2 regions of the Sphingomonas radicis genome follow, and region 1 is predicted to be linked to the other one. Evidence: riboswitches for the same ligand, from Rfam matches in the RefSeq annotation. Region 1 holds a riboswitch; the other holds the start of a gene.
The links. A riboswitch is a leader RNA that binds a small molecule or an ion and turns the genes downstream of it on or off. The one in region 1 is predicted to bind cobalamin.
Positions count from the first base shown of each region.

Region 2: it holds a riboswitch for cobalamin, as region 1 does, so the genes downstream of both, ACMGDH_RS12715 (TonB-dependent receptor plug domain-containing protein) here and metE (5-methyltetrahydropteroyltriglutamate--homocysteine S-methyltransferase) in region 1, are expected to answer to the same signal.

Region 1 covers NZ_JBLFFG010000001.1:816,471-827,400, forward strand. Annotated here, with positions in the region: gene metE (5-methyltetrahydropteroyltriglutamate--homocysteine S-methyltransferase) at 1-1,975, opposite strand, end outside; cobalamin riboswitch at 2,082-2,288, opposite strand; gene ACMGDH_RS03790 (TonB-dependent receptor domain-containing protein) at 2,474-5,395, shown strand; gene ACMGDH_RS03795 (DUF5695 domain-containing protein) at 5,453-8,164, opposite strand; gene ACMGDH_RS03800 (beta-L-arabinofuranosidase domain-containing protein) at 8,250-10,616, shown strand; gene ACMGDH_RS03805 (Ldh family oxidoreductase) at 10,613-10,930, shown strand, end outside.
Region 2 covers NZ_JBLFFG010000003.1:66,115-77,044, reverse strand. Annotated here, with positions in the region: gene ACMGDH_RS12735 (CoA-acylating methylmalonate-semialdehyde dehydrogenase) at 1-1,279, opposite strand, end outside; gene ACMGDH_RS12730 (ABC transporter ATP-binding protein) at 1,371-2,150, opposite strand; gene ACMGDH_RS12725 (FecCD family ABC transporter permease) at 2,141-3,112, opposite strand; gene ACMGDH_RS12720 (ABC transporter substrate-binding protein) at 3,109-3,930, opposite strand; gene ACMGDH_RS12715 (TonB-dependent receptor plug domain-containing protein) at 3,930-5,768, opposite strand; cobalamin riboswitch at 5,885-6,072, opposite strand; gene ACMGDH_RS12710 (methyl-accepting chemotaxis protein) at 6,178-7,509, shown strand; gene ACMGDH_RS12705 (DUF4142 domain-containing protein) at 7,579-8,175, shown strand; gene ACMGDH_RS12700 (bactofilin family protein) at 8,209-8,670, opposite strand; gene rpsL (30S ribosomal protein S12) at 9,051-9,422, shown strand; gene rpsG (30S ribosomal protein S7) at 9,484-9,954, shown strand; gene fusA (elongation factor G) at 10,021-10,930, shown strand, end outside.

The DNA.
Region 1 (10,930 bases):
TGTCGTTGAACTCCGAATAGCACATGTGCGTGTGGATCTGGGTGGTGTCCTCCACGCCCGCGGCGGAGAGCCGGAAGCAGTCGACCGCCCAGTCGAGATAGGCTTGCCAGTCGCGCTTACGCAGCGGCAAGCCTTCGCGCAGCGCGGCTTCGTCGATCTGGATCGCCTTGCAGCCAGCCGCCTCCAGGTCCTGCACTTCGTCGCGGATCGCCAGCGCGATCTGCCGGCACGATGCGGCACGCGGCTGGTCGTCGCGCACGAAGCTCCAGTTGAGGATCGTCACCGGGCCGGTGAGCATGCCTTTCACCGGCTTGTCGGTGAGGCTCTGCGCATAGCGCCACCATTCGACCGTCATCGGTTTGGGCCGCGACACATCGCCATAGAGGATCGGCGGGCGGACGCAGCGCGAGCCATAGCTCTGCACCCAGCCGTTCACCGTAAAGGCGAAGCCGGCGAGCTGCTCGCCGAAATACTGGACCATGTCGTTGCGCTCGAACTCGCCGTGGACGAGCATGTCGAGCCCCACTTCCTCCTGCCAGCGGATCGCGCGCCCGGTCTCCTCGCGCAGGAATTGCTGATAGGCGGCTTCGTCCAGCTGCCCGCGATTATATTCGGCGCGCGCGTGGCGCACCTCGGCGGTCTGCGGGAAGGAGCCGATCGTCGTCGTCGGAAAGGCGGGGAGCGCCAACGCTTCGGCCTGGGCGCGCGCACGATCGGGATAGGCGGAGTGGCGCTCGCGCATCTCGGGCGTGATCGCCGCGATCCGACTTGCCACCGCCGCGTCGTGGATGCGCGGCGAAGTCTTGCGGTTGGCGGCGGCGGCAGCAGCTTCGGCAAGCTCGGCCGCCACGCTGGCGCGGCCTTCGTTGAGCGCTTGCTTGAGGATGCTCAGCTCCTCGACCTTCTGCACTGCGAAGGCGAGCCATTGCTTCACCTCGGGTTCGAGTTTGGTTTCGAGCGCGAGGTCGACGGGCACGTGGAGCAGCGAGCAGGACGGCGCCAGCACCAGGTCGCGCGTCGCGGCGAGCGGCTCGAGCCGATCGAGCAGCGCGTTCAAGTCGGCGCGCCAGACGTTGCGGCCGTCGATCACGCCCAGCGAGAGCAGCAGCGATTTGGGCGCGGCCTTGAGCAATGGGTCGAGCTGGCCGGGCGCGCGGACGAGATCGACATGCAGCCCCGCGACCGGCAGCGACGCGGCAAGGGTGAGGTTGTCTTCGAGCCCGCCGAAATAGGTAGCGAGCATCAGCTTGACGCCGGGGCGAGCGAGCCGGGCATAGGCGCGCGTGAAGGCGCGCCGCTGCGTCTCGCTGAGGTCGGTCGTGAGCACCGGCTCGTCGATCTGCACCCATTCGGCGCCGGCTTCGCCGAGATGGCCCAGGATGACGCCGTAAAGGCCCAGCACTTCGTCGAGATAGTCGAACGGGTCGACTCCGCGCCCCTTGGCGAGGCTCAGCCAGGTGACGGGACCCAGCAGCACCGGCCGCGTCTCAAAGCCCTGCGCCTTGGCCTCGCGATATTCGTCGACGATCTTGAGCCCGTTGAGCGCGAGCCGGTCCCCCACAGCCAGTTCGGGGACCATGAAGTGGTAGTTGGTGTCGAACCACTTGGTCATCTCGCAGGCGGTGAGGCTGGCGTGCGCGTGGCCGCAGCCGTCCTCCGCCCCCGTGGTGCCGCGCGCCATCGCGAAATAGGTCGCGAGGTCGGCCTGCCCGTCGGCGGCGCCGTAGCGTGCGGGCACTGCACCCAGCATCACGCTGGTATCGAGCACATGGTCGTAAAGCGAGAAGTCGTTAGACGGGATCCAGTCGGCCCCCAGCCCTTTCTGCCGCGCCCAGGCAGCGGTGCGCAGTCCCGCGGCGGTCTCGAGCAGATCGGCTTCGGACGATTTGCCCGACCAGAATTTCTCGAGCGCGAATTTGAGCTCGCGGCGCGGGCCGATGCGCGGGAAGCCGAGCGTTGCAACAGTGACGGTCATGTTCTTCAACCCCGAAGAGGGCGGGGAAACAGGCCGGGCACCGGCACGCGCGGCGGATCAGCCCGGCCGCAGCATGCAAGCGGCCAGACCGGGCACCCCGCCGGTGGACGTTATCGCGTCGGAGGCAGGTCTCCTGGCTCACGGGTCAACGCTGCTGGTCCGGCCTTCCCGGCAGCGCGAACGCCGCCAGTGACTCATATCGACCAGCCGCTCGCCGCTCACAGTTGCGGGGGCAGCGCCGGATTCGCACCGGCTTCCCGTCTTAGCTCCAGCAGGAAACGCCCTGCTGGAGAACCTCGACGCGCCAAGCATCCCGCCTGCAGAGCGTCGCGTCAAGTCTCATATAAAGAATTCTTTATATCATGCGCGACGACACATTCTTTCCCCATGCCGCCGCCGCCGGAAAGCAGCCTTACACTGTGATCGTATAAAATATTTGATTCTGATATCGTATACGGTATTCTTCGGGGTGGTCTGCAAAACAAAAAGGGGAAATCGATGCTCAGAGAAGTTCGGATCGGCCTGCTCGGCACCTCCGCGACGGCGGTATTGATCGCCTCGGCGGCCCCGGCGTTCGCCCAGACAGCCACGAGCGCCGCCACGGAAAATGAGACGCCCGCCGCTCAGGAGGAAGTCACCGTCACCGGAACCCGGCTCCAGCAGCCGGGGCTCCAGAGCAACAGCCCCATCACCACGGTGATGCCGGAGGAAATCCGCCTCCAGGGCGCCGTCAATATCGAGAATGTCATCAACCGGCTTCCCCAGGTCACTCCTGACGCCAACGAGAATGTCTCGAACGGCTCGGACGGCACCGCCCGCATCAACTTGCGCAACCTGGGCAGCAACCGGAACCTCGTCCTGGTCAACGGCCAGCGGCTGTTGCCGATTCAGGCGAACGACGTGAACCTGATCCCGGCCTTCCTCGTCGAGCGCGTGGACGTGGTCACCGGCGGCGCTTCGGCAGTGTACGGCTCCGACGCGATCTCCGGCGTCGTCAACTTCATCCTGCGCGACGATCTCGAAGGCGTCCGGGCCGACGTCCAATATGGCTTCTCGATTCACGACAACGACAATCGCGGGCTGCGCGATCTCATTCGCGCGAACGGCTATCAGGCGGCACCTCCGTCTCCGGTCGACGGGCACCGGTTCGACGCCAATATCGCCTTCGGTACCAATTTCGCGGAGGGCCGCGGCAATGTGATGGCCTATTTCGGCTATCGCGACGTCAAGCCCATCACCCAGGCCGACCGCGACGTCTCCGCCTGCGCGCTGGACCCCGCCGACAACAATAGCGCCTTCACCTGCGGCGGATCGAGCAACAACGAGTTCGGGCTGTTCCAGCCGCTCACCGGCCCCAGCGCCGGGCTGCGCTTCAACAACACCCGCGACGGAGCGAAGACGTGGGTGCCGTATGACGCCAGCTTCCGCTACAATTACGCGCCGCTGAACTATTTCCAGCGATCGGACGTGCGCTACACGGCCGGCGCCTTCGCGCGCTACGAGGTCGATCCGGCGGCGGAGCTCTACGGCAGCTTCATGTTCATGGACGACCAGACCTTCTCGCAGGTCGCCCCGTCCGCACTGTTCCAGGGCACGACCTTCACGGTCAATTGCGACAATCCGTTCCTGAGCGCGCAGCAGGGCCAGCTGCTGTGCGGAGGCGATCTGGGCAGCCCGACTGTCTCGCAGAACCTGTTCATCGGCTATCGGCCGGTCGCGGGCAACGCGCGTCCGCGCCGCGATGACCTGCGTCACACCACCTATCGCGTCACCGGCGGCGTCCGCGGCGAGCTGGCAGAGGGCATCCGCTACGACGCCAACGTGCTTCTCTCTCGCGTGCTGTTCAACGAGAACTACCAAAACGATATCGATCCGCAGCGTGCCAACCGTGGGCTCCAGGTCGTCAGTGTCGCGGGCGTGCCGACCTGCAAATCGGTGATCGACGGCACCGATCCCAGTTGCGTGCCGCTGGACGTGTTCCGCTACAACGGCATCAGCGACGAAGCATTCGACTATATCTACGCCCCCACTTTCACGCGCGGCGTCGACAAGGAATCGGTGCTCAACGCCACGGTGAGCGCGGACCTGACTTCCTATGGCGTGAAGCTGCCCTGGGCCGATCAGGGCCTGGGCGTCGTGCTCGGCGTGGAGCATCGCCGCGAAAGCCTCGAGTTCCGCGCCGATGCGCTCGCGCAGCAAAAGGGCACGCGGGAATCGGAAGGTAGCTTCCACGTCACCGAATTCTTCACCGAGATGCGATTGCCCATCCTGGAGGGCCGCCCCTTCGCGGAGGAGCTGTCGCTCACCGGAGGCTACCGCTATTCGCAATACAGCACGCGCGACCGGGGCATCTCCACCTACAAGGGCGAGATCGCCTATGCGCCGGTGAAAGACCTGCGGTTGCGTGCGAGCTACAATCGCGCGATCCGTGCGGCGAACATCGGGGAGCTGTTCGCCGCCCAGCAGATCGGCAACGTCTCCGCGCAGGATCCGTGCTCCGGACCCTCGCCGTCGGCGACGGCCGCCCAATGCGCGCTAACCGGTGTCAGCGCAGCGCAGTACGGCAGCATCATCGAGTGCCCGAGCGAAGTGTGCAGCGCGCAGGGCGGCGGCAACGCGGCGCTGCGGCCGGAGGAGGCGGATACCTACACGGCCGGGCTGGTCTTCTCTCCCAGCTTTGTTCGCGGCCTGTCGTTGTCGGTCGATTATTTCAACATCAAGGTCCGCGACTATATCAGCTCGATCCCCGCGTCGCTGACGATCAGCCAGTGCATCGCGACCGGCGATCCCTTCTTCTGCAGCCTGTTCCACCGCGATCCGCGTTCGGGCGTGCTGTTCGGCGAGCAGGGCTATGTGGTCTCGACCACGCAGAACACCGGATCGCTCAAGACCTCGGGTGTCGACGTCGGGCTCAACTATGCGGTGCCGACCGGCATCGGCCGGTTCGAAGTCTCGATGGTCGGCACCTGGCTCAACGAACTCGTCACCGAGCCGCTTCCGGGCCTCGGCTCCTATGACTGCAAGGGGCTGTTCGGCCCCACCTGCGGGCAGCCGAGCCCCGAATGGCGGCATCAGGCGCGCCTGACCTGGCGCGATCCGGGCGACTTCGCGGCGGTATCGCTCAACTGGCGCTACATCGGCCCGACCAGCCTGACCAACAACACCGACGATCCGTTCCTTACCGGGCCCGCTTACACACTGAACGCCAGCATCCCGGCGTACAGCTATTTCGATCTCGCGATGACGGCGAAGGCTGCCGAGGGACTCGTCTTCCGGGCAGGCATCAACAACCTGCTCGACAAGGATCCCCCGGCGATCGTGCAGGGCCTGCTGGCGGTGTTCGGCAACGGCAACACCTATCCCGGCGTGTACGACGTCGCCGGCCGCACGCTCTTCGTGGGCCTGTCCGCCGAGTTCTGATATCCCTTGCCCCAGCTGCCGGCGGATACGCGAGTATCCGCCGGCTTTTTCTTGGGTTCAGCGGGGCGCCAGCACTAAGCGCGTGACTTCGGCCGAGAGCGGCACGCTGTGGAAGCCGCGTTCGGGCACGCCGCGATCCGGCACGAAGGCGGGTCCTCCGGCCGGCGCTTCGACCGATAGCCGGGCAGCCGGCGTCGTCGCGTCCGCCGGATCGAGCAGGAGCTCGATGCGGCGCGCTGCGGGCAGCCAGCGCGCGCTGCGTATGCGGCCCGCCGCCAGCGTGATCCACTGGCCGGCCGGGGCGACGAACAGGCGCCTGCGGGCGCCGTCGTGCGGCACGATCTCGATCGCTCCGTTCGCATCGCGCACCGTGCCCCCGAAGCCGAGCCAGCCGAGCTCCGGGTGGCGGACCAGATAGGTGGCGGCGGCATAGGCATGGCCGAAATAGCCCATGCCATAGTCGCCACTGTACGGGTCCCAGCGCATCATGTCCGGCTCCGAGTGGAACGCCGCCGATGCGAAGCCCTCGCGATCGACGTTGGTGATGCCGCCCATGAACCCGCCATAGGCGACCCGGAGCAAATGGAAGTCGGCGGGATCGCGGCGGAAGGCATCGAACAGCGGCACAGCGTTGAGCGCGGACCCATAATGGTGGATCTGCCGTTCGATGCGTTTGACCTTGCCGCCGTAGAGGAAGTCCCAATAGCGGCGCGCATTGCCGTTATAGCCCCAGTGCGGGATCGCGGGATCATAGCCTAGGATCACCTCGCGCGTGATCTCCGCCTCCCGCGAATGGCCGAAATGGCGCATCCAGGCATAGACTTCGGGCTGTCCGGTCGAATCCCATGCCATCTCGCTGCCGAAGGGATAGCGCAGCGTGCGCCAATGATCGGCCCGCGCGCGCATCAGCCGCTCGACTTCGGCTGCTTCGCGCGTCATCCCCTCGCGCTGCAGATCGAGCAGGATCTCCAGGAACACCTCGCCCTCCATTTGCCCGAACTGTGCATAATGGGGGGCGTCGCGCATCATCGCGACGGTGGTTCGATATGCCCATTCCAGATACCAGCGCCAATCGTGGCGCCGGACCAGGCCGGCATGGTTCCGCGCGAGGCGGTACATCACCCAATGCGCGGCGGCGACATGGGGATAGTTGTACGATCGCCCTAGGTCGGCGGCCTGCTTGGCATCCCAGGATGCCCAGCTGCTCCAGTCGATCGACTTGTCGTAATAGCGGGCGAAGGTCTTGGGATCATACCAGAACAGGCTCTTGCGCACGCCACCCGCCTGCGGGCCCTCGGCTACCTGCAGCTTGCCGACGATGGTCTCGTCGATCATCCGCTCGAGCTTGGCGATCTCCGCACGATCGGGGTGGTCGAGCTGCTTCATCGCCGCGGCGAGCCAGGCTCCCGCGCCGCCTTCGTCGCTGAGCCCGGCGATCCAGACGCGCTGGTCCTGCGTCACGACCCGGTCTGCCTCGCGGTCGTAGCTCAGGATCGCGGGGGCGCGCCGGAACGGGTCGCGCGGATCGTCGAACCACTGGCGCGTGGTGGTAAAGCGGCCGATGTCGGCGGAGACCTGCGCGAGCGGTTTGGTGAGGTAGTAATGCACGGTCTGGATGCTGCCGTCGGCATAGGTGATCGCCACGCGCGCGCGGCCCCAGCCTTTGGCCTCGACGCGGTAGCGTGCCCAGCCCGCCGGCCCCGGTACGCGCTCCAGCCGCATCGCGCCGGCCGGGAATATCGCCACCTCGCGGATCGGCTGTGGCGCCTTGACGAACAGGTCCGCGGGCGCATCGCTCGGGACGACATAGCCCGGGATGCCGATCACCACCGGACGCCGCTGCGCCATCAGCGTCGGCTCGACCGCGCGGATCGCCGGGGCCGCGACGAAGCGCACCCCGAAGCTCCGCCGCTCGCCCGGGGCCAGGGTGAAGCCGGTCGGCGGGTTCCACGGCTCGCCGGCACCGGGCTCCGCCATCGCCTTCGAGGCAATCATCCAGTCGTAGAAGCCCTCTGCGGTCTGGAGCCGCCTGGTTCGGTCGGTGAAGAGGTCGCCGGGTCCGGCGTTCCCTTTCTCGCGGATGATCCGATACGCCTCCAGCGGGGTGCGTCCGTCCGGCAGCACCAGCAGCGCCGGGCCCTGTCCGTTGAGCCGCGTGACCTGAAGATAGCCGGCGTCCTGGCCGATATAGGGATCGACGAAGTTCGCCTGCGCATGCGCCTGTTCCAGATTGCGATCGGTGATGATGTTGTCGAACACCATCGGCAGCCCCATTCCGCCGACCTCCACCGGGGCGGTACCCGCGTTGGCGAGGGTGACTCGCATCACCAGCGCGTCGCCCTGCCGCAGCCAGGCGCGCTCGATCGCGAGCGGGAAGCCCTCTCCCATAGTGCCCGAAATATCGGCCCGTGCGAGCTCGTCGCCGCGCGGCGCCAGCGGGCGGATCGGCCGGCGCGCATTTGCGGAAGCGAAGTCTCGCCAGCCTCCCCCGCCCACGCGCAGGCGGAGGTGGACGTCGCCGATGTGCACATAGCCGTCGCCCCGCCGTTCGGCCCCTCGCCCGGAGGGGACGAAGTCGAACCCCGCCATCGGCGAGAGGCGCGCCAGCGTCTGCGTGTCAGGTCGGAACGCGACCGTGAAGCTGCCGATCCGGTGGACCTGATCCGTCGCCGCTGCCGCAGGTTCGCGCGCCGGCGCGGCAGACGACAGCAGCATTGCCATCAACGTCAATCCCGCCGCCAGACCCGCCGAAACGCGCCAATCCCTCATGCACCAAACCTCCCTTCGATCCGTCCGCCAGCAGTTGACAGCCCGCCTGTTCGCCGTATCGTATACGGTATTCGAGGAGATGGAAATGTCGATGGGTCGCAGGGAATTGCTGATGTCGGGCGCGATCTTCCCTCTCTTCGCTCTGCCCCCCGCGCGCGCCGCAGCCTCTGCGCTCCCGGCGAAGGCGACTCCCTTTCCGCTCTCGGCGGTGCGCCTGCGGCCTTCCGATTATGCGCATGCGGTGGAGGTCAACCGCGCCTATCTGCTGCGCCTGGAGCCCGATCGGCTGCTTCATAATTTCCGCAAGTTCGCGGGGCTGGCGCCGAAGGCGAAGATCTATGGTGGGTGGGAAAGCGACACCATCGCCGGCCACACGCTGGGTCATTATCTCTCGGGTCTGGCGCTCACCCATGCGCAGACCGGCTGTACCGAGTGCGCCCGCCGCGCCGCCTATATCATCGATCAGCTCGCGGAATGTCAGGCGGCGAACGGCGATGGATATGTCGCGGGGTTCACGCGCAAGCGCAAGGACGGGACGATCGCCGACGGGAAGGAGATATTCCCGGAGATCATGCGCGGCGAAATCCGTTCGGCGGGCTTCGATCTCAACGGCTGCTGGGTGCCCTTCTACAATTGGCACAAGCTCTACACGGGCCTGTTCGACGCGATCGACCACATCGGCCCCAGCGACAAGGCCATGGCGATCGCGACCGGGCTCGGCGGCTATATCGACAAGCTATTCGCTGCGCTCAGCGACGAGCAGGTCGAGACGATGCTCGCCTGCGAATATGGCGGACTCAACGAGAGTTTTGCCGAACTGCACGCGCGGACCGGCGATCCGCGCTGGCTGCGCCTTGCCGAGCGCATCTACGACCGGCGCAACCTCGATCCGCTGACGCAGAAGCGCGATCAGCTCGCCAACTTCCACGCCAACACGCAGGTGCCCAAGCTGATCGGCCTCGCGCGGCTGCACGAGATCACGGGCAAGGAAGCGCAGGCCACCGCCCCGCGCTTCTTCTGGGAACGCGTCACCAAGCACCACAGCTATGTGATCGGCGGCAATGCCGATCGCGAATATTTCTTCGAGCCCGATACGGTGGCCCGGCACATCACCGAGCAGACCTGCGAGCATTGCAATACCTACAACATGCTGAAGCTGACGCGGCACCTGTTCAGCTGGGCGCCCGACGGATCGCTGTTCGACTTTTACGAGCGCGCGCATCTCAACCACGTCATGGCGCAGCAGGAGCCCGTCAACGGCGGCTTCACCTACATGACTCCGCTGATGACCGGGGCGAAGCGCGAATATTCGGCGCTCGATGGCGAGGAGTTCTGGTGCTGCGTCGGCACCGGAATGGAGAGCCACGCCAAGCATGGGGAATCGATTTATTGGGAGGGCGGCGAGACGCTCTTCGTCAATCTCTACATCCCCTCCGATGCGCGCTGGGCCCGGCGCGACGCGCGGCTCGGACTCGAGACCGGCTACCCGTTCGAAGGCGAAGCGACGCTGACCTTCGCGGAGCTGGGCCGCGCGGGCGCCTTTCCGGTCGCGCTGCGCGTCCCTGGCTGGGCGAAGCACGCTGAAGTGCTGGTGAACGGCAAACCCTTCGCTCCGGTGCTGGCCGGGGGCTATACGATCGTCGAACGCCGCTGGCAGCCGGGCGACGCAGTGACGATCCGCCTGCCGCTCGATCTGCGGCTGGAAGAGACGCCCGGCGATCCGCAGACGATCGCCGTGCTGCGCGGACCGTTGGTGCTGGCGGCCGACCTCGGCCGCGCCGACGGCGAATGGGACAAGCCCGATCCCGCGATGGTCGGCGACGATCTGCTCGCGCGCTTCAGACCAGTGGCTACAGGCGCGGCGCAATATGAGACCGACGGGCTGATCCGGCCCGCGGACCTGGTCTTCGTTCCCTTCTATCGCCAGCACGATCGGCGCAGCGCAGTGTATTTCCGCCGCTTCACCGACTCGCAATGGCAGGCGGAAGAAGCTGCGTTCCTCGCCGAACAGGCGCGCCAGAAGGACATCGCCGCCCGATCGGTCGACGTGATGCATCTGGGCGAGATGCAGCCCGAGCGCGACCATGGGCTGACCTCCGAGATATCCTATCCGCTGGTCTATCGCGGCCGGAACGGGCGCGACGCCCGCACCGGCGGATTCTTCGAGTTCACGATGAAAGTGAAGCCGGGGCCGCTGATCCTTCAGGCGACCTATTGGGGCGACGAGCGCAAGCGCAGCTTCGACATCCTCGTCGACAACCAGCGCGCCGCGACCCAGACGCTCGAAGCCGACAAGCCGGGCAGCTTCTTCGACGTCGATTATCCGCTGCCCGAAGCGCTCACCCGGGGCAAGGACAGCGTCAGGGTCCGCTTCGTGCCGCACGACAAGAACACCGCGGGGCCGGTCTTCGGCGTGCGGCTGTTCACCGCGAAGCCACTGCCGACGACATGAGCGGCGGCGACGAGGTGCATATGACGCTGGAGGAGGTGCGCGCGTTCGCCCGCGCCACGCTCGCCGCCGTGGGCCTGCCGCCAGCGCATGCCGAGGCCGTGGCCGAGACGATGGTCGCGGGCGAGCGCGACGGGTGCGGGGCGCACGGGCTCTACCGGCTACTGGTGGCGGCGCACAGCGTCGCGAGCGGCGTGGTTGTCCGTGACGCGGTTCCCCGTCTTACGCAGCCCTTGCCCGCGGTGGTGCGGGTCGACGGCGGCGGCGGCTTCGCGCAGCTTGCATTCGAGACCGGCCGGCCGGCGCTGGTGGAGGCG
Region 2 (10,930 bases), on a different contig from region 1:
CCGCGAACTCGCGTGCGGCATGGCCGTTACGCGTGAAGATCGCGACGCCGTTGCCATACTGGTGCTCGCTCGGCAGGCGCACCGCAGTCTCGAAGTCGGGCGCGCGGACGATCTGGAGGACGGGGCCGAAAATCTCTTCCTTGTACGACTGCATCTCCGGCGTGACGCGGTCGAACAGCGACGGGCCGATGAAGAATCCCTTCTCATGCCCCTGGAGCGTGAAGCCGCGGCCGTCGACCACCAGCTCGGCGCCTTCGTCGACGCCGGTCTGGATCCAGTTCTCGACGCGCTGCTTGTGCGCGGCGTTCACCACCGGGCCGTAATGCGCGTCATTGTCGGTCGAGACGCCGACGCGCAGCTTTTCGATCGCCGGGATCAGCTTCTCGCGCAGCGCGTCCGCGGTCTTATCGCCCACCGGCACCACCACCGGCAGCGCCATGCAGCGCTCGCCCGCGGAGCCGAACGCCGCGCCGGAGAGGTCCGCCACCACCTGATCGAGGTCGGCATCGGGCATGACGATGCCGTGGTTCTTGGCGCCGCCCATCGCCTGGACGCGCTTCCCCGCCTCGACGCCGCGGCGATAAACATAATGCGCGATGTCGGATGAGCCGACGAAGCTCACCGCCGAGATCGCCGGATGATCGAGGATCGCGTCGACCATCTCCTTGTCGCCGTGGACGACCTGCAGGATTCCTTCGGGTAGACCGGCCTCGCGCATCAGCTCGGCGAGACGCACAGGCACCGACGGATCCCGCTCCGACGGCTTGAGGATGAAGGCATTGCCGCACGCGATCGCGACGCCGAACATCCACATCGGGATCATCGCCGGGAAGTTGAACGGCGTGATCCCCGCGCCGATGCCCAGCGGCTGGCGCATCGAATAGACGTCGATCCCGGGCCCGGCGCCCTGAGTATATTCGCCCTTCAAAGCATGCGGGATGCCACAGGCGAATTCGATCACTTCGAGGCCGCGCTGAATGTCGCCCTTGGCGTCGGCGATCACCTTGCCGTGTTCGGAGGAAAGCGTGTGGGCGAGCGAATCCATGTTCGCCTCGACCAGCTCCTTGAAACGGAACATCACGCGCGCCCGGCGCTGCGGGTTGGTCGCGGCCCACCCAGGCTGAGCGGCCTGCGCGGCGGCGATCGCCCGGTCGAGATCGGCCTGAGTGCCGAGCGGGACGCGGGCCTGGATCTCGCCGCTGTTGGGATCGAACACGTCGGACGTGCGCGAAGCGCCTCCGCCTGCATGCCCCGCGATGAAATGGTCGATCGTGCGCATCAAAACTCTCCTGCGGCGGGCGCCACGGCCCGACTCGTCGTGTAATTTTATTGCGCAATGGCACAGCCGAATTCGGCTGTCAGCCCCCCGGTCAGGACTTGGTGCGGCCGATCGGCACGGGGAGGAGCCGACCTTGCTCGTCGGGGACGACCATCACCTCGACGCCGAACGCGTCGCGGAGCGGCTGATGCGCGAGCGCCTCGTGCGCCGGGCCGAACGCGACGACGCGGCCTTCTTTCAGCAGCAGCACCTCGTCGGCGGCGCGCGCTGCCTGGACCAGATCGTGGAGCACGATCACCACGCCCATCCCGTCCGCCGCCAATGCGCGAAGCTGGTCGAGCAGGGCGAGCTGATGCACGGGATCGAGGCTGGCGAGCGGCTCGTCGGCGAGCAGCCAGGCGGGAGCGCCGGCGAGCACGCGCGCGAGCAGCACCCGCGCGCGCTCGCCCCCGGAGAGCTGGTGCGCGGTGCGCTCTGCGAGATGCACGGTGCCCGTCGCTTCGAGCGCCGACTCGACCGCCGCCCGATCCTCGGCTGACGCACTCGCGAAGGGCGAGCGATGCGGCAGCCGCCCCAGCGCCACCAGCTCGCGGACGCCGAGGTCCCAGTGAACCGAGGGGTCCTGCGGCAGATAGCCGACCAGCCGGGCGCGCTCGCGCGGATCGATCCGCGCGATCTGCCGCGCGCCGAGCCGGACATGACCCGAATCGGTGTCGAGCAGTCCGGCGAGCGCCTTGACGAGCGTCGACTTGCCCGATCCGTTGGGTCCCAGGATCGCGGTCACGCGGCCCGGCTGGAACGTGGCGCCGACGCCGTCGAGCACTCGCCGAGCGCCCAGGCTCACGCGCAGATCGGAGACGCTCAGCTCCATGCCGACCGCCTGAGCTTGAACAGCAGCGCGAAGAAGAAGGGCGTGCCGAGCAGCGCCATCGCTACGCCGAGCCGGATTTCGGCAGCGCCCGGGCTCAGGCGGACGAGGCTGTCGGCGGCGAGCACCAGCGCCGCGCCGCCCAGCGCGCTCGGGATCAGCAGCGCCGATGGCCTGGCGCCGACGATCGGGCGGAGCAGGTGCGGGACGATCAGCCCGACGAATCCGACGACGCCGGTCACCGCCACGCTGGCGCCGACCGCGAGTCCCGCGCCGAGCACGATCAGCATCTGCACGCGCGCGAGCCGCACGCCCATCGATCGCGCGGCCGATTCGCCCAGCGTGAGCGCGTCGAGCGCCCGCCCGGTGAACAGCAGCAGCAAGCACCCGGCGGCGATGAAGGGAAGGGCGAGCCGCACCTCGGCGAAGCTGCGGTCGGTCAGTGCCCCCATGATCCAGTCGATGACCTCGGCGGTCGCGAAGGGATTGGGAGCGATCGAGATGAGGAAGGCAGTGAGCGCCCCGCCCAGGCTGGCGAGCATCGTGCCCGCGAGTATGAAGGCGACGGCGCTGTCGGCGCGCCACGCCAGCCCGGCGAGCAGCAGCATCGACGCGCAGGCGGCGAGCATCGCGCTCGCGAAAACCGTCAGCGGTGCGCTCGCGGCGAAGACGACGATAGCCGCAACCGCACCGAGTGCTGCGCTCGACGAGACGCCTACTACTGCCGGATCGGCGAGCGGGTTGCGCAGATAGCCCTGCAGCACCGCCCCGGTGAGCCCCAGCGCCGCGCCGATCGCGAGACCCAGGATCGCGCGCGGCAGGCGGAGCTCGAGGATGATCCACCAGCGCGGATCGCTCGAGAACCAGGCGGAGAAAGGCACCCAGACCTTGCCTGCCGTCAGCGAGCCGGCGAAGAGCAGCGCGACGAGGGCCGTTAGCAGCGCAAGGAGGAGAGGGCGGTTCATTGCCCCACCTCGCGCCGCACTTCGGCCAGCCGGGTCATTGCCTTGGCGATCACCGGGCCGGCGCAATTGACGAGGCTGCGCGGGAAGCGCGCCTGATGCACCTGTGCGCCCGATCGGGCGAGCGCCCAGCTGCGCATCTGTGCTGCGCGCGAATCGGCGTCGCGGCCGGCGCCGTCGGGCACCAGCATCACGCGCGGCGGATCGGCCACGACATGCTCGATCGGAAGATAGCCGGTGTGCTGGAGCCCATAATGCGCAGCATGGTCGCTGAAGCCGGCCTTGACCATCATCTCGTCGAGCAGGGTGCCGCCGCCCGAGACGGTGTTGCCGCCGATCCAGAGCAATGCGGGAACCGCCGGGCCATCGGTCCGCGCGGCCGCGACTGCCCGGTCGATGCGGGAGACCATCGCTTCGCCCGCGGGCACGGCATCCACCGCGGCGGCAAGCTCGCGTACCTGCGCCCGGCCTTGCTCGATCGTGCTCGCCCAGCCCAGATCGAACGTCCGGATCCCGGCGCGGGCAAGCGCCTCGCGGGTGGAGGACGAAGTGAAGGCGTCGGCGATCACCAGATCGGGCCGCAGCGCGACGATCTCCTCGGCGGTGCCGTTGTTGACGCGGAAGCGGCGCGCCACCTCGGGCGCGATCGAGGAAGCGGCCAAGTCGCGCGAATAATGGCTGATCGCTGTGATCCGCCCGGCGGGCACGAGCTCGATCAGCATCGCGTCGGCGCACGGATTGAGCGAGACGATCCCGCCGCCGCCCGAAGGCGGCGCCGCGCACCCGGCGACGATCAGACACAGGAGCGCGGCGCAGCGCATCAGTCGAGCTTCACGCGCAGTCCGGCATAGGCCGCGCGGCCATAGGTGCCATAGGTCGCGACGGTCTGATATTTCTCGTCGGTCAGGTTCTCGACGCGGCCATAGATTGCGAAGCGGTCGCCGATCGGCATCTCGGCGCGGATGCTGCCCAGCGCGAAGCCGTCGAGCCGAACCGTGTTGCCGGCATTGTCGAAGCTGTCGCCCACCATCGTCACCGTGCCCCCCAGCGAAAGCCCGAACGGCAGGCGATAGTCGGCGGAAATGCTGGCGGTGTCCTGCGGACGGCGCGCAAGCACATTGCCTTCGAAGCCCGCCGAGCGGTTCTCGGTGTCGGTATAGGTGTAGTTGGCAGTGAGGGTGAAGGCCTCCACCGGCTTCAGCGCCAGCTCGATCTCGACCCCCTCAGCGCGGGCGCGTGCGATATTGGCATAGGTGAAGCTCACCATGTCGAAATCGATCTGGTTCTTCGTGTCGCGATGGAACCAGGTTACGCCCAGCTTCGCCGCGCCGCCCAGCGCGCTCTGCTCGATGCCGGCTTCCCAGCTTTCGGCTGTCTCGGGCTGGAGCGTGTCGGTGCCGTAGAAGGGCGCGAACAGCTGGTAGAGCGTCGGCGCCTTGAAGCCCTCGCCATAGCTGGCGCGCAGCAGCGTCGTCTCGAACGGCTTCACCGCGGCGTTGACGCCCCACGTCATGTGGCTGCCGAAGCGGCTGTGATCGTCGTTGCGCACGCCCGCAGTCACAGTCACCTGTTCGATCGGCGTGACGATCGCTTGGCCATAGACGCTGGTGATGTCGGCGCGGAACGTCTCGCTACCGTCGTAGAAGCGCAGATTCTCCTGCTCGGCGCCGAAGGTCAGGCGGAGCTGCTGGGTAAGCCGGGCGTCGCCGCGATATTCGTAGCGCTCGCTGCGCCCGCGATAGAGATAGAGCGGTTCGGCGCCGATGCCCGGATCGTAATTGTCGCGGTTGATGTCGGCGATGGTGAAGGCGAGACGGTTGGCGACGGGGCCGATGTTCGCGAATAGCCCGGCATAGCCGTACAGCTCCTCCGCTTCCGAATATTCGTCGGTGTCGGCGAAGGCGTAGGCCGGCGCGGGATAGCCGTCGAGCTCGGTGCGCGAATTGGCGTAATAGCCGCGCAGATCGACGCCGAAGCCGGGCGCGAACTCGAAGCGCAGCCGCCCGCTGGCATTATATTGGCGATATCCGTCCGCTTCGGTGCCATCTGCCGCCTGCGAGACGCCATCGGTGCGGAAATAGCCGCCGGTCAGCGCGCCCTGGAAGCGATCATTCCCGCCCGCGATCGCGGCGTTGGCGGAGATCTGATCGGCATAGCCATATTGGGCGTTGGCGCGCGCGGCGATGCCGTCGATCGGAGCCTGGGTTACGACATTGACCACGCCGCCGATCGCCTGGCTCCCCCAGATCACCGAATTGGGACCGCGCAACACCTCGACGCGCTCGATCGAGCCGGTCAGCAGATTGCCGAAGTCGAACGCGCCGGCAGGCGAGGAGGGATCGTTGGCGCGCACGCCGTCGATCAGCACCAGCGTCTGCGCATCCTCGGCGCCGCGGATGCGGACCGCGGTCACGCCGCCCGGGCCGCCGTTGCGCGTGGCAGTCACGCCCGGCGTGGTGGCGAGCAGGTCCGAAAGCGATACGGTCTGGCGTGTCTCGATCGTTTCGCGGTCGAGCACGGTGATCGAGCGGCCGGTGGTCTCGGCCTCCTGCTCGACGCCCGATGCGACGACCACGATCTGGTCGTCTTCGGACTGGGCATGCGCCACGGCCGGCAGCAGCGCGGCGGAGGCATAGAGAAACAGCTTCAACTTGGTCACGGCAAAGACACCTCGTCTGGGGTCGTCTTGCCGGAATTGGCGCGGCGACCCGGTTAAACGGTGTCGCTCACGCGAGGGGCATGCCCTCGTTCGCCCGGTGCACCCCGCCCGCGCAAAGGAATCGACTGTGACTGGCAGGTCTCCTGGCTCCCGGGTCACTACATGCGCGCCCGCCTTCCCGGATGTGCTCCAGTGGCATGATGGCGCGAATGCTCGCCGGTTACAGTTGCGGGGGCAGCCTCGGGTTCGAACCGAGTTCCCATTTTCATCCCCTCGCGGGGACACCTGTCACGGCGCGAGCTTCTAGATGCGCCGCGAACGGGCGGCAAGCGGAGAAAAATCCATTTTGTCTCGGTAGTGTAACCAACGGTCAAGACAGCCTTTACCATCGCCCGCCTAGGCCCGCCGCATGCGTCACACAGCGTTTGCCTTTGCCGACTCCTCCCCCGCACCGTCGCCAGCGCCCCTGGTCGGACTCACGTCCGAGGAGGCTGCGCCGCCGTCGTTGACGCTCAATGATCCGTTGCTGCACGCAGTCGACATCTTCAACGGCGATACCGAACTGCGCCTGATCCCCGTGGTCGACGCGCAGCAGCGCCCGATCGGTGCAATCTTCGAGAAGGACGTGCGGCGGCTGCTGCTCAATCCCTTCGGCCACGCGCTGATGCGCAACCCGAGCTACGGCGACGGCGTGCTGCGCCACCTGCGTTCGTGCCCGGTCGCGGAAGCGACACAGGGGATCGCGGCACTGATCGATGCCTATCGCGCCGCCAACGGCACCGAAGGCATGATCCTCACGCTCGGTGGAAGGCTTCACGGGCTGATCGGCAATCGCCGGCTCGTCCATCTGGCCGCCGAACGCGAGCAGCGCGCGAGCGCCGCCCGGATCGCGCGTGCCGAGCATATCGAGCGCGCCAGCGAGCGGTTCGAAGCGCAGATCGCGACGCTTGCGGGCGCGATGGACCAGCTTGCGGCCGAACTCCAGACGAGCGCCGGCGCAACTGCCGAGCGCGCGACCGACTTGGGCGACCGGGCAGTCGCAGTCGCCTCGGCCGCCGCCCAGACGAGCGGCAACATGACCGAGATCGCCGCGCGGGGCCACGATCTCGCCCTCTCGCTGGGGGCAATCGCCGAAAGCTCGAGCGAGGCGCAGGCCGCTGCTGCCACCGCATTGGACCGAGTCGCCACCGGCAGCGTGCGCACCCGCGAGCTGCTCCGCTCCGCCCAGTCGATCGACTCGGTGATCGGGCTGATCACCGAGATCGCCAGCCAGGTGAACTTGCTCGCGCTCAACGCCACGATCGAAGCGGCACGTGCGGGGGAGGCGGGGCGGGGATTCAGCGTCGTTGCCAATGAAGTGAAGCAGCTTTCGGCGCAGACCGGAACGGCGGCGGCGCGGATCGCGGCGCATGTCCACGAAATCCGCCAGAACGTGGACCATGTGGCCGAAGGCCATGAGCAGGTGGAGCGCGCGATCGAGGCGATGGCCGGTCTCGCCTCCGGCGTCCGCTCGGCGGTTGCCGCGCAGGAAGCCGCGACCCACACCATCGCCCGCAACGTCGGCGAGGCGGTGCAGGCGAGCACGGCGATCCAGCAGGACGTGGAGGCGATCGGCGACACCTCGCGCGCCGCATCGCACCAGGCCAACGACATGCGCGCGCTCGCCGAACGGCTGCGCGCCGACGCAGGCGTCCTGTCGGCGCAACTCGGAACTTTCCTTGCCGAACTCCATCGCGCTTGATCCTTCGTCGGCCGAAACGGAACGACCCGTGGCATGGGCGCGTTGAGCAGCCCCGAGGAGGACGCCTGCATGAAGCACTATCTGATTCTGGGGCTCGCCCCGGCGCTCGCGCTAGCCGCGTGCGGTGATTCGACCCCGAACACCGCCGACGGCATGGCCACCAACATGGACGACATGAACATGGCCGGCATGGACATGACCGGCGACAATATGGCGGGCATGGAAACCAACATGGCCGCCGAAGTCTCGCCGGCGCAGCGCTTCGCCAACGATGTCGGCGCAAGCGACTATTATGAAGTGGAGGCCGGCAAGCTCGCCCAGGAGAAGGCCCAGAACCAGGCGCTAAAGGACTTCGGCCGGATGATGGTCGACAACCACACCCAGTCGACCGAGAAGCTGAAGGCTGCGGGCGCCAAGGCCAATCCGGCGATCGTTCCCAATCCTGCCCTCACTGCGGAGCAGGAAACGAACCTCGCCGCGCTACGCGCCGCGGAGGGAGCCGCGTTCGACGAGGCGTACAAGACCCAGCAGGTCGCCGCGCACGAAAAGGCGCTCGCGCTCGTCCAGGGCTATGCCGCCGACGGCGATGTGCCCGAGCTCAAGAGCTTCGCGACCGACGCGCAGAAGGTGATCCAGGAGCATCTGACCAAAATCAGGGGCATGTAGGAGCCTGCCGGTCAGCCACGGTCACGCGCTGTTTCAGGCGGCCTGATCGGTGGCTGCGGCAAGGTTCACCGCAGCTACCGCACGCGGGCCCGGCTGCGCGGCCGCGTCCATCGCACCGACATGCTTCATGCGGCCGTCGATCGACCCGCCCGTCTCGATCGTGATGCTCTCATATTCGACGTCGCCGACGATGCGGGCGCTGTTCTCGATCGTGAGCGTGCGGACGCGAACCATGCCTTCGATCCGGCCGGCAAGGCGGGCAGTGTCGGCGGTCAGGTTGCCGCAGATCAGGCTGTCCTTGCCCTGGGTGACGTTGCCGCCGGTCACGTCGCCGTCGACTCGGCCTTCGATGTGGAGGTCGGCCGGCGTGGCGACGTTGCCGGTGACTGCCACCTCGGGCCCAAGCACCGAGAAGGGTCCGCGGGCGCGCCCGCGATCCTGCGACGGAACGGGAGCAGCCGGACGTTCCTTGCGCGCATTGCGGTTGTTCAACATGATGCTTGCTCCCCAGCTCGGAAAAACGAGTCCCCGCGGCCGATTAGCATAGCCGCGCGCCTCCCGCAGAGTCCAAATGCGGCGAATCGAGCTGCATCGCGCGCGCCTCCGGGCTATTCTGGAAGCATGAAGAAGCGGTTTCCGCCTCGTGGCGAACACCGTGGCGCCCATTGACCGGCTGCAGGACCATCGCTATAGGCGCCCCCGTTCCGCGAGGAGGGCAATGCGCCCATATCCCTTCGGAACAATGAGCTGAACGTTGCTGGAGACGCAATGGCCCGGGGGGTCGAAGAACACCCGGGGCCTTTTCGTATTCTCTCTTCAGGGCTCCAGCAAAGTAACCGCCGGATCATCCGGTAACGCAAAAGGTGAAGGGCTTCATGCCGACGATCAACCAGCTGGTCCGCAAGGGCCGCGAACCGCAGAAGGCCAAGTCGAAGGTCCCTGCGATGGAGCAGAACCCGCAGAAGCGCGGCGTCTGCACCCGTGTGTATACGACGACTCCGAAGAAGCCGAACTCGGCGCTCCGCAAGGTTGCCAAGGTCCGCCTGACCAACCAGCGCGAAGTCATCAGCTACATCCCCGGCGAGGGGCACAACCTGCAGGAACACTCGGTGGTCCTGATCCGCGGCGGCCGTGTGCGCGACCTTCCGGGTGTGCGCTACCACGTGCTGCGCGGCGTGCTCGACACGCAGGGCGTCAAGGATCGCAAGCAGAGCCGTTCGAAGTACGGCGCGAAGCGTCCGAAGTAAGCAGCCAAAGTAAGCCCCGGACGGGTTCCGGATCAGCTGAAGTTTGTAAAGGAAGTTCAAGATGGCTCGTCGTCGTCGTCCCGAAAAGCGGGAAATCCTGCCTGATCCCGTCTACGGGGATGAGGTTCTGTCCAAGTTCATGAACTCGGTGATGCTGGACGGCAAGAAGTCCGTCGCCGAGAACATCGTCTATTCGGCGCTGCAGACCGTCGAGCAGCGCGCCAAGCGCGAGCCGATCGGCGTGTTCCACGAGGCGCTGAACAACATCAAGCCGGGCATCGAGGTCCGCAGCCGCCGCGTCGGCGGTGCGACCTATCAGGTCCCCGTCGAGGTGCGCCCCGAGCGTGCCCAGGCGCTTGCGATCCGCTGGCTCATCGCCTCGGCCCGCAACCGCAGCGAGCACACCATGTCGGCCCGCCTCTCGGGCGAGCTGATGGACGCCGCCAACAACCGCGGCAACGCGGTGAAGAAGCGCGAAGACACCCACCGTATGGCCGAGGCGAACCGCGCCTTCAGCCACTACCGCTGGTAAAAATCGCACCTATATCCTGGGGAGCCGCCGAAAGCGGCTCCCCAAATCGCTAAGGAACCAACGATCATGGCCCGCAGCCATCCGCTCGAGCGTTACCGCAATATCGGTATCATGGCGCACATCGACGCCGGCAAGACGACGACGACCGAGCGCATCCTCTATTACACCGGCAAGTCCTACAAGATCGGCGAAGTGCACGAAGGCACTGCGACGATGGACTGGATGGAGCAGGAGCAGGAGCGCGGGATCACGATCACGTCCGCCGCTACGACGTGCAAGTGGCGCGCCGAAGAGGGCAAGGGCGAAGAGCATCTGATCAACATCATCGACACTCCCGGCCACGTCGACTTCACGATCGAAGTCGAGCGTTCGCTGCGGGTGCTCGACGGTGCGGTCGCGTGCTTCGACGGCGTTGCCGGCGTGGAGCCGCAGTCGGAGACCGTCTGGCGCCAGGCGGAGAAGTACAAGGTTCCGCGCATGTGCTTCGTCAACAAGCTCGATCGCACCGGCGCCAGCTTCGAGCGCTGCGTCGACATGATCAAGGATCGCCTGGGCGCCCGCCCGGCCGTGCTTTATCTCCCGATCGGCATCGAGGGCGGCTTCAAGGGCCTCGTCGATCTGGTCGAGAACCGCGCGATCATCTGGCTCGAGGAGTCGCTGGGCGCGAAGTTCGAATATCAGGACATCCCCGATGACCTGAAGGACGCCGCCGCCACTGCGCGCGCCGAGCTGATCGAGATGGCCGTCGAGCAGGACGACGATGTCATGGAAGCGTATCTGGAGGGCAACGAGCCCGACACGAAGACGCTCAAGAAGCTGATCCGCAAGGGTACGCTCAACTTCTCGTTCGTGCCGATCGTCTGCGGCTCGGCGTTCAAGAACAAGGGCGTCCAGCCCCTGCTCGACGCCGTGGTCGATTATCTGCCCAGCCCGCTCGACATTCCCGACGTGCAGGGCGTGAAGCTCGACGGCGAGA